Azoarcus sp. KH32C: one gene and its partner. The protein of the gene in region 2 interacts with the protein of the main gene of each other region in a pairwise test. Links are inferred from orthologs where the notes say so. Each region holds a gene or a part of one and is shown on either strand. Other genes may lie near its edges.

What was found. The genes of interacting proteins can lie anywhere in the genome.
Region 1: the proteins of rlmN (region 2) and ftsZ interact in binary tests that used the Escherichia coli proteins (3 or more experiments, as listed by UniProt). The link is inferred for Azoarcus sp. KH32C from one-to-one orthologs.

The regions. Positions count from the first base shown.
Region 1 is NC_020516.1:4,128,013-4,132,520, reverse strand. Bases 1-2,888 are described here. They hold ftsZ (cell division protein FtsZ), read left to right. Parts: upstream 1-818; coding sequence 819-1,958; downstream 1,959-2,888. Other genes in these bases: lpxC (UDP-3-O-acyl-N-acetylglucosamine deacetylase), read left to right, coding at 2,149-2,888; ftsA (cell division protein FtsA), read left to right, coding at 1-671. In the rest of the region: more of lpxC, read left to right, coding at 2,889-3,069; AZKH_RS18430 (hypothetical protein), read left to right, coding at 3,078-3,266; AZKH_RS18425 (DUF721 domain-containing protein), read right to left, coding at 3,263-3,706; preprotein translocase subunit SecA, read left to right, coding at 3,881-4,508. UniProt on the Escherichia coli protein: Essential cell division protein that forms a contractile ring structure (Z ring) at the future cell division site. The regulation of the ring assembly controls the timing and the location of cell division.
Region 2 is NC_020516.1:866,151-872,246, forward strand. Bases 3,242-6,096 are described here. They hold rlmN (23S rRNA (adenine(2503)-C(2))-methyltransferase RlmN), read left to right. Parts: upstream 3,242-4,029; coding sequence 4,030-5,163; downstream 5,164-6,096. Other genes in these bases: nifA (nif-specific transcriptional activator NifA), read right to left, coding at 3,242-3,328; ndk (nucleoside-diphosphate kinase), read left to right, coding at 3,519-3,944; pilW (type IV pilus biogenesis/stability protein PilW), read left to right, coding at 5,160-5,957; AZKH_RS03975 (helix-turn-helix domain-containing protein), read left to right, coding at 5,954-6,096. Outside these bases: AZKH_RS26140 (diguanylate cyclase), read right to left, coding at 1-515; AZKH_RS03950 (hypothetical protein), read left to right, coding at 865-1,434; more of nifA, read right to left, coding at 1,670-3,241.

The DNA.
Region 1 (4,508 bases), 3.3 Mb from region 2 along the record:
AGCCGCTCGCGTCGAGCTACTCGGTGCTGACCGAGGACGAGAAAGAACTGGGCGTGTGCCTCGTCGATATCGGCGGCGGCACGACCGACATTGCAGTCTTCACTCAGGGGGCAATCCGTCACACGGCCGTGTTGCCGGTCGCGGGCGACCAGATCACCAACGATATCGCGATGGCCTTGCGTACGCCGACCGCGGAAGCCGAGGAAATCAAGATTAGCCAGGGCATCGCGATGCATACGCTGGCCGATCCCGAAGAAATGATCGAGGTCCCCGGCGTCGGCGACCGTCCGCCGCGCCCGCTGTCGCGCCAGCGCCTTGCGGACGTCATCGAGCCGCGTGTGTCCGAACTGTTCGAGTTGGTGCAGGCCGAGCTACGCCGCAGCGGGTACGAGGAACTGCTGTCGTCGGGTATCGTGCTGACGGGCGGTTCATCTGTCATGCCCGGCATGGAGGAATTGGGCGAGGAGGTGTTTCATATGCCAGTCCGGGTCGGAGCGCCGCAGTACGCAGGCGGCCTCGCCGATGTCGTGTGCCATCCGCGCTATGCCGCCGCGATGGGCCTCGTGATGGAGGGCCACGCGCAGCGCCGTCGCGGGATCATGGCGCGCGAGACACGCAGCGTGCGCCAAGTGTTCGGGCGCATGAAGGCGTGGTTCGAAAAGAATTTCTGAGCGGCTGGCAGAATTTGACAGTCAAATTGAATTAAGGGTTGCGTGCAAAACCCTATTTAGTAGTAGACTTGCTACCCATTACTAGATATAGGCGTTCACGCAACGCAGCATACGGTTAGGGTAGTTCCCTAGGAGGCGAGGCAAGAAATGTTCGAAATCGTTGAAAAGGTGCAGACCGGTACGATCATCAAGGTGGTCGGTGTCGGCGGAGCCGGTGGGAATGCCGTCGATCACATGATCCGGCAGAACGTCCAGGGCGTGGACTTCGTGTCCGCCAACACCGACGCGCAGGCGCTGAGCCGCTGTCTTGCACCGAACAAGATCCAGCTTGGCACTTCCGGTCTTGGCGCGGGCTCCAAGCCGGAAGCCGGCCGCACCGCCGCGCAGGAGTCGCGCGACGCGATCGCTGAGGCGCTCGACGGCGCTCACATGTGTTTCATCACCGGCGGCATGGGTGGCGGCACGGGTACCGGTGCAGCTCCCGTGGTGGCCGAAATTGCGAAGGAAATGGGCATCCTGACCGTCGCGGTCGTGACCAAGCCCTTCGACTTCGAGAATCGCCTGCGCGTGGCCGAGAGTGGCGTTGAAGAGCTGACCCGCCATGTCGACTCGCTGATCGTCGTCCTCAACGACAAGCTGCTCGAAGTGTACGGCGACGACGCCGGCTTCGAGGACTGCTTCCGTTCTGCCGACAACGTGCTGAGCAGTGCCGTGGGCGGCATTGCGGAAATCATCAACGTTCCCGGTCTGGTGAACGTCGACTTCCAGGACGTTCGCACCGCCATGGGTGAAATGGGCCGCGCGATGATGGGTTCGGCCGAAGCCGCCGGCATGGATCGCGCCCGCCTCGCCGCCGAACAGGCTGCCGTCAGCCCCCTGCTGGAAGGCACGGAGCTGTCGGGTGCGCGTTGCGTGCTGATCAACATCACCGCGAGCCGCTCGCTGAAGATGTCCGAAGTCCGCGATGCCGTGAAGACCGTTCAGGCCTTCGCTGCGCCGGAAGCCTTCGTGAAGTACGGCACCGTGTTCGACGAGTCGATGGAAGACCGCATCCGCGTCACCGTTGTCGCAACCGGTCTGGGCGTGCCGCGTGCCGCTCGCCAGCCCGTGATGCAGGTTGTGGCCGGTACCGGTACGTACGGCCCCTCGATGGGCGCCATCGACATGACGAACCTGGACGTTCCGGCGGTGATCCGCCACGGCCGCCGCACGACCGTCGAGGCGATGAGCGCCAACGGCATGGGCACCTACGACATTCCCGCCTTCCTGCGCAAGCAGGCAGACTGACCGGCATTGCCCCGTGCGGGCGTCCGATGCAGACCGCCGCCTCCGGTCTGTATCGGACGCCCGTCGTCGTTTACGTGCCGGCCAAACGGTGGTCCTGACGGGGGCGTCAGGAAGTGTTGCTGCGCCGCAATATTCGCCGCGGCCGGCTTGACGTGCGTGCTAAAATGTTGGGCGAAAAGAGGAAACGAACATGATCCGGCAGCGCACCCTTAAATCCCTCGTCAAAGCCACCGGCGTCGGCCTGCACGGCGGACGCAAGGTCCAGCTCGTGCTGCGGCCGGCTGCTCCCGATACCGGAATCGTGTTCCATCGTGTCGATCTGGATCCGGTAATCGATTTTCCTGCCGATCCGTATTCCGTCTGCGACACGCGGATGTGCTCGGGGCTCGAGCGGAACGGCGCGAAGGTCGGCACCGTCGAGCACCTGATGTCGGCGCTCGCCGGCCTCGGGATCGACAACCTGCATGTTGACGTCGATGCGCCCGAAATCCCGATCCTCGACGGTAGCTCCGGACCCTTCGTGTTCCTGCTGCAGTCTGCCGGAATCGAGGAGCAGAAGGCGCCAAAGCGTTTCCTGCGCGTCAAAAAGCCCGTCGTCTACGAAGAAGGCGACAAGTGGGTGCGGCTCGATCCGTATGACGGTTTCCGCCTGACCTTCTCGATCGTCTTCAACCATCCGGCAATCGACAAGACCTCGACCAGCGTCACGGTGGACTTCGCCGAACAGTCGTACGTGCGCGACATTGCACGCGCCCGCACCTTCGGTTTCATGCAGGATGTCGAGTTCATGCGCGCCAACGGCCTCGCGCTCGGCGGCAGCTTGGACAATGCGATCGTGATGGACGAATACCGCGTGCTCAATGCCGACGGCTTGCGTTACGCGGACGAGTTCGTCAAACACAAGGTGCTCGACGCGATCGGCGATCTTTATCTGTGCGGTCACCCCTTGCTCGCGAGCTACAACGCGCACAAGTCCGGTCACGCGCTCAACAACCAGATTCTGCGCGTGCTGCTCGAAGACCAGTCCGCCTGGGAAATCGTCACCTTCGAACAGGATGCTGCGACGCCTGCGGCCGTGACCCACCAGTTCGCCCTCGCAACCGTTTCCTGACGCGCCAGATGCTGGTCATCCGCATTTTCATGGTGCTGGCGGCGATCGGCATCGGCGGATCAGTCATTGCCTGGATGTTTACGGGCAATGTCCGCTACCGGGCGTGGGCGTGGAAATTCTTTCGCGCGGCGGTCGTGGTGATCTTCGTCTACCTCGCGCTGTTCGCACTCGAACGGGTCTTCGTGCCCTTCGTCTAGGCCTTTTCGTCGCGGCGGCTGCGTGACACGAGCCGTTCCAGCGCCTCGCGTAGCGGCGAATCGGCGGGCAAGGATGCCGAAAAATCCGTCAGGCTGCGCGCTCCGCTCTCCGACAAGCTGCGGGAGGTGACCCGCCGTGCGGGCTCGGGCGCCTCATTGACCTTCACTTTCACCTGGATGGCCGTTACGGGTACGCCGGTGGCGGCGAATTGCGCGGTCAGCGTCGGGGCCATCTGCTTGAGGCGGGCCGCCACGGCCCCTCCGTCGGCGAGCAGCACCAGCGTGCCACTCTTGAGGTTCGCGACCGAGCAAGCCGCCGCGAGCGCCGGCGGCAGGTGCTGTGCGAGCACGTTCTGAAGGCGCATCAGGCGTGCGGCGTGGTCCTGCAATCGCGCGAGTGAGTCGCCACTGCCGAGGTAGCGGTTGATGAGCTGGGTCATGGGGACAAATCGGGGGTCGGTAAGCGATGGTAGGGGGTGGCGGCAGGCAGAGCAAGCGCGCCATCTCCGCAGTTACGGTGAGCCTGCAATTCTCCCTTGCCTGCACGGCACTCAGGGGCTTGCCCTCGGCATGCTAAACTTCCCGCTTTGCCGAATCGAACCCAAAAATTTCTCATGATTTCCGGCCTGCTCAAGAAAATCTTCGGTAGTCGCAACGACCGCCTTGTCCGTCAGTATTCCCAGACCGTCCGGGCGATCAACGCGCTCGAGCCGGAAATTTCAGCCCTGTCGGACGAGGCCCTGCGGGGCAAGACCGCCGAGTTCAAGCAGCGCGTCGCGAACGGCGAGTCCCTCGACAGCCTTCTGCCGGAGGCCTTCGCGGTCGTGCGGGAGGCCGGAAAGCGCGTGCATGGCATGCGCCATTTCGACGTCCAGCTCATCGGCGGCATGGTCCTGCACAACGGCAAGATCGCGGAAATGCGGACCGGCGAGGGCAAGACCCTGGTCGCCACCCTGCCGGCCTACCTGAACGCGCTCGCCGGCAAGGGCGTCCACGTCGTGACGGTCAACGACTACCTGGCCAGCCGCGACGCGGAATGGATGGGGCGCATCTACGGCTTCCTGGGCCTGACCACCGGCTGCAACCTCTCGCGCATGCAGCATGACGAGAAGCAGGCTGCTTACGCTGCCGACATCACCTACGGTACGAACAACGAGTTCGGTTTCGACTACCTGCGCGACAACATGGTCTATTCGACCAGCGAACGGGTTCAGCGCGCGCTCAACTACGCCATCGTCGACG
Region 2 (6,096 bases):
CCGACATCCACGATGACGACGATGACCGACGTCAGCGCTCCGCGTTCGTCGCGCAGCCCCTCGCTCACCGCGAAGAACCATTTTCCCGTATGCACCTTCGACAGCAGCGGCGGGCCGACGTAGAGATCGCTGGTCGGCGTCCGCGCGTGGTAGGTGTAGTACTCGCGGTCGCGGATGTCCGGCGGGGCGCCCGCGCCGGTCCAATCGGTTATCCGCCCGTCCGGCGATACGATGAGCAGGTCCATCGCATAGGGCGTGTGCGCCTGCAGGTCGAGAAGGGCGGCGCGCACTGCCGCAGGATCGTGCGCCTCGTGACGCACGGGCGAGCGCACGAGCAGCGCAATCGAGCGAAGCAACTGCGTCGTCGCCTCCAGCGTGCCTTCGGCCGCGAGCGCCGTCTGGTCGGCGATCTGCTCGGCCGATTCTCTCCCCGCGGCGAGTGTCGCGCGATAGTCGTAGACGCCGTATGCAGCGAACATCGTAGCGAGCACCAGGATCGCCGCCGCCGCGACCATGGCGAATCCGAAGCGCTGCGGCGTCGCCGACGTGGATCGCGGAAGTAGGAGGGGCCTGGGCGTCTTCATTGTTGGTAGGGACCTGATGCCTGCCCACAATTCTCACATGGAATTTGCCCGGACAGCGTGAAAAGTCTCCCGTGTCTATAACTTTAGTTAGAGCGAAGAGTCATCCCTCCGCATGCGCCTGTCGTGATTCGGATGAGCCTTCTGTCGCGTTTGGAACAAACAATGTCGCGACACGGCGGGTGGTTATGTTTCTTAAGTGACTGACAGCAAAAGGAAAGTTCTGTGGCATGGTTCTCGCAACGGCTCAGCTACCCAATCACCGAAGATGCGAGACCTCACCATGACGACCCCCACGCTGTTCGCCGCCCTCGAAGGCAAGCTGCTGTCTCCGACCGTCAGCGGCCCCACCCAGAAGACCAACCGCTACGGCTTCCGCGGCGAACTCGGTCTCAAGTTCCCCCCGTCCGTCGCAGGCGAAAAGCGCCCGCCCGAAATCAAGGCCGATCAGGTGATCCTCGCAGCCGAAGGCGAGCAGCTCGTGTTCCTCGCCCTGCACGTCGACTCGCTCGCCCATCTTGACTTCGTGCGCGAGACCTTCGGCGCCGCGCTCACGCCGACCGGCAAGTACTTCATCTTCGCGGGCAACGTCGATATCTCGAAGAAATTCCTGCTCGAATTCGAGGGTGTGAGCTTCTACGTGCTGCCGCTCGACGAGGCGACCGTTTACAACGAGCTGCTCGACCTGCTGTACCTGGAGAAGGGTGACCTGAAGAAGCTGTCGCCCGAAGCCAAGATCGACGCCATCGTCGACGCTGCCGCGAAGGGCCCGAGCGGCTTCCCGCGCATCGAATACAGCCAGGCGCTGGCAGAAATGGGCCCGGTGAAGGTCGCCGAGAACCGCCCGGTCTGATCGCGAGTTCGCTTCAGCAAACGTAGCCCGGCCCCGGGGGAGGCTCCCCGGAGGCTGTCCGTGAGCGCCGGGGTGGTGGGCGTCGCGGGGGAAACAAGGGGACGCATGTCTGAGGGCGCAACGCGCCCGAGTTTGCGTCCCCGCCCCCGCGAGGTCCGCCACCCCGGGAAGCCGAAGGCCGCGAACGCCTGCCCACGGGGAGCCTCCCCCGGGGCCGGGCGGATCGCAGGCAACCTCAGAGCTGCTTCACCTCGATGTTGTACTTGCGCAGCGCATAGCCGATCTGCCGCGGCGTCAATCCCAGCAGTCGCGCCGCCTTTGCCTGCACCCACCCGCAGCGCTCCATTGCATCGACCAGCCGGTCGCGCTCGCCCATCGGCACCCCCCGACGCTCCACCGCCTGCGGCGCCTCGACCTCGTCGGCGGAAGAGGGTGCGGGCATCGACACGGGTCGCGACACCGGCGCCGAGGCGCGGGACGGCACGCCGATCACCGGGAAGCAGGCGCGCGACTGCGTCGTCTCGAGCAGCATCGACGAAAAGCACTGCCCCTTCTGGCAACGCATGTCGGCCTCACGGATCACGTTCGAACGCGTCATCGTTGCCGCCCGCTGAATGCAGTTCTCCAACTCGCGCACATTCCCCGGCCAATTGCACTGCATCAGGATATCGACCGCGCCCGGCGTGATCGCGAGCTGGCGCCGGTTTTCGGTATTGAAGCGTTCGATGAAGAAATCGACCAGCAGCGGAATGTCGTCCTTCCGCTCGCGCAGCGCCGGCAGGAAGATCGCGACGACATTAAGCCGGAAGTAGAGATCCGCGCGGAACTCGTTCTTCTGCACCATCTCCTCCAGATTGCGGTTCGTCGCCGCAACCAGCCGCACGTCGGTCTTGATCGTCTTGTTGCCGCCGACGCGCTCGAACTCCTGCTCCTGCAGCACGCGCAGCAGCTTCGCCTGGAAGGCGGGCGAGATGTCGCCGATCTCGTCGAGGAAGATCGTGCCCCCGCGCGCCAGCTCGAAGCGGCCCTTGCGTTCCGACGTTGCGCCGGTGAAGGCGCCGCGCTCGTGGCCGAAGAGCTCGGACTCCAGCAGCGTTTCCGGCAACGCCGCGCAATTGAGCTTGACGAACGGACCTTTCACACGCGGCGACAGATAATGGATCGCATGGGCAATCGCCTCCTTGCCGGTGCCGGATTCGCCGCGCAGCAAGACCGTCGCGCCCGACGGCGCCGCCTGATGCACGTCCGCGAACACCTCCTTCATGCGCTTCGAACGGCCCACCACGTTCTCGATGTCGTACTGCCCCTGCAACTGCTTCTGCAGCCGCGCCGACTCCTCGAGCAGCGCCTGCCGGTCCGCGGCGACGGCCTGATGCAGCCGGAAGGTCTGCGCGAGTAGGTTCGCGACCAGCGACAGCATGCGCACGTCGCGCTCGAAATTGACGCTTTCCTCGTCGTCCGGATGGCGATCGGCCGACAGGATGCCGATCACCTCGCGATCCACCTTGAGCGGCACGACGAGGTAGGACACCCCCTTCATCTGCTCGGGGTCGCGCCCCGTGCGATTCGTAAAGTGCGCGTCCCCGGCGATGTCGGGGATCACGATGGGCGAGCCGCTGCGGATCACTTTCGAAATGATCCCTTCTCGCGGATCCAGAATTGGTGCCTCGCTCATCGGCCAGGGTACGCCCGCCGCACCAAGAATGTGCAGCTGGCCGTCCGTCTGCACCAATCCGACCAGCGCGTGCCGCATGTTGAGCTGCGACAGTAGCAGTTGCAGCACCGTCTGGAGACTCTGCCGGAAATCCAGCGAAGAGGTCAGTACCTTGCTGATCTCGTAAATTGTCAGCAAATCGATGTCGGATGAGCGACGATAATTTTGCGCTTGCGTCATCGTAATAACCTTGGTGCGTGTATGGATGCGATGTTGCGCTGCAAGAAGCGCGCCATTGCTTCGGCCTATCAAACCTACGCCCTTGACTTTGTTGTCTTACTGCGAGCCGGGTACGAAAAACTGTTAGAATCGCGAGCTAGGCTTTTTTCGCTTACTTTTTGCTTACCGATTCAAACCGGAGTTTTTCTACATGGCCATCGAACGCACCCTGTCCATCATCAAGCCCGACGCCGTTGCCAAGAATGTGATCGGCAAGATCTACCAGCGCTTCGAAGATGCGGGCCTGAAGATCATCGCCTCGAAGATGGTTCACCTGTCCGAGCGTGAAGCCGGCCAGTTCTACGCGGTCCACAAGGAACGCCCCTTCTTCAAGGATCTCGTGTCCTTCATGATCTCCGGCCCGGTGATGGTGCAAGTGCTGGAAGGTGAAGGCGCGATCGCCAAGAACCGCGACCTGATGGGCGCGACCGATCCGAAGAAGGCCGCTGCCGGCACCATCCGCGCCGACTTCGCCGACTCGATCGACGCCAACGCGGTCCACGGTTCCGACGCTGCCGAAACGGCCGCTGTCGAAGTGGCGTTCTTCTTCCCCGGGATGAACGTTTACGCCCGCTAAGCCTCTCAGGGCTACGCCCGCGCATCGGCCCGCGCACTTCGTGCGTCGCGGGCCGATTGCATTTTGAGGGCAACACAGGAAACACATGGAAACACCGGTCAATCTGCTCGATTTCGACGTCGACGGCCTCGTCGCCTGGTTCGCGGAGCGCGGCGAAAAGCCCTTCCGTGCGCGCCAGGTGATGCACTGGATGCACCGTTTCGGCGAAACCGATTTCGACGCCATGACCGACGTCGCGAAGAGCCTGCGCGCGAAGCTGGCCCAAGAGGCGTGCATTCGCCCGCCACAGGCGATCCGCGACACCGTCTCGCACGACGGCACGCGCAAGTGGTTGCTCGATGTCGGCAGCGCCAACGCCGTCGAGGCGGTGTTCATCCCCGAGACGAACCGCGGCACACTGTGCATCTCCTCGCAGGCCGGCTGCGCGCTCGACTGCGCCTTCTGCTCGACCGGCAAGCAGGGCTTCAACCGCAACCTCACGGCCGCCGAGATCATCGGTCAGCTGTGGCTCGCGAACAAACTGTTGGGCGGCGCCGCGGCCCCGGCGGGAGCCAAGGATGCCGAGGGCGAGCCCGATAACGGCCGAGTGATCAGCAACGTCGTGATGATGGGCATGGGCGAGCCGCTGACGAACTTCGACAACGTCGTCACCGCCCTGCGCCTGATGCTCGACGACCACGCCTACGGCCTGTCCCGCCGACGCGTGACGGTATCGACCTCGGGCATCGTACCGGCGATGGACCGTCTGCGCGACGAATGTCCGGTCGCACTCGCCGTGTCGCTGCATGCGCCCGACGACGCGCTGCGCGACCGCCTCGTGCCGATCAATCAGAAGTACCCGCTGCGGGAGCTGATGGCCGCTTGCCAGCGCTACCTCGAACGCGCCCCGCGCGACTTCGTGACTTTCGAATATGTCATGCTCGACGGCGTCAACGACACCGACGCGCATGCCCGGGCGCTTGTCGCGCTGGTCCGCGACGTGCCGTGCAAGTTCAACCTGATTCCCTTCAACCCCTTCCCGAACGCCGGGTTCGAACGCTCGCACCCCGACCGGATCCGGCGTTTCGCCAGCATCCTGATCGACGCCGGCATCGTCACGACGACGCGCAAGACGCGCGGGGACGACGTCAACGCCGCCTGCGGGCAGCTCGCAGGACAGGTGCAGGATCGCACGCGACGTGTTGTGCGGCTGGCGAAACCGACGGAGGATCGTGCATGAGACGGCTGCTTGCGAAGCTTTCGATGCCCTTGCTCGCCGTGATGCTCGGCGGGTGCGTGAGTACGCGTCCGGGGGCGACCGGCGGCAATGCCGCGCCGCCCGCGTCGGAGTTGCCGGTCAGTGGGGCAGCCGCGAGCGCCAAGGTCCATGTCGATCTCGGCATGGCCTACTTCCAGATCGCGCGCTACGCGGTCGCGCTCGACGAGGCCCGCACCGCGCTGGTGATGGATCCGAACTATTCGCCCACGTACCACCTGATGGCGCTGGTCTACATGTACATCGACGACATGCCTAGCGCGCGCGAAAACTTTCAGCGCGCGCTGTCGATGGCGCCCAACGATCCCGAATACAACAACAGCTACGGCTGGTTCCAGTGCGTGAACGGGAACTTCAGCGACGGTCTCGAGCGGCTGGCCATAGCGGCGCGCAACCCCTATTACCGCACGCCCACACGGCCCTATACCAATGCCGGGCTCTGCTATCTCGCCAAGGGGGACGAGGCGGCGGCGGAAACGGAGTTGCGGCGCGCCGTCCAGCTCGATCCGTCGAACCGCTCCGCGATCTATCAACTGGCCGGGATCGCGTACCGCCGCGGCGCGTATGAGGTCGCCAACACCTATCTTGTGCAATTGCACCAGGAAGGCGAACCGACCGCCGCGTCGGCCTGGCTGGGACTGCGCACCGCGCGTCGCCTCGGCAACCGCGATGCCGAGGCGAGCTACGCCGCCCAATTGCGGGGGCGTTTCGCCGACAGCCCCGAATTTCAAGCGATGACTCAGGGAAAGTACGAGTGACCGAAGTGCATCTGGATCCGCAGGCCGGCGCCGAGCCCTCCGGCGGCGCTGAAGCGATCGGCCTGGAATTGCGTCGTGCGCGTGAGGCGCGCGGTGAAACCCCGGGCGACGTCGCGCTGGCCCTCAAGCTGACCGGGCG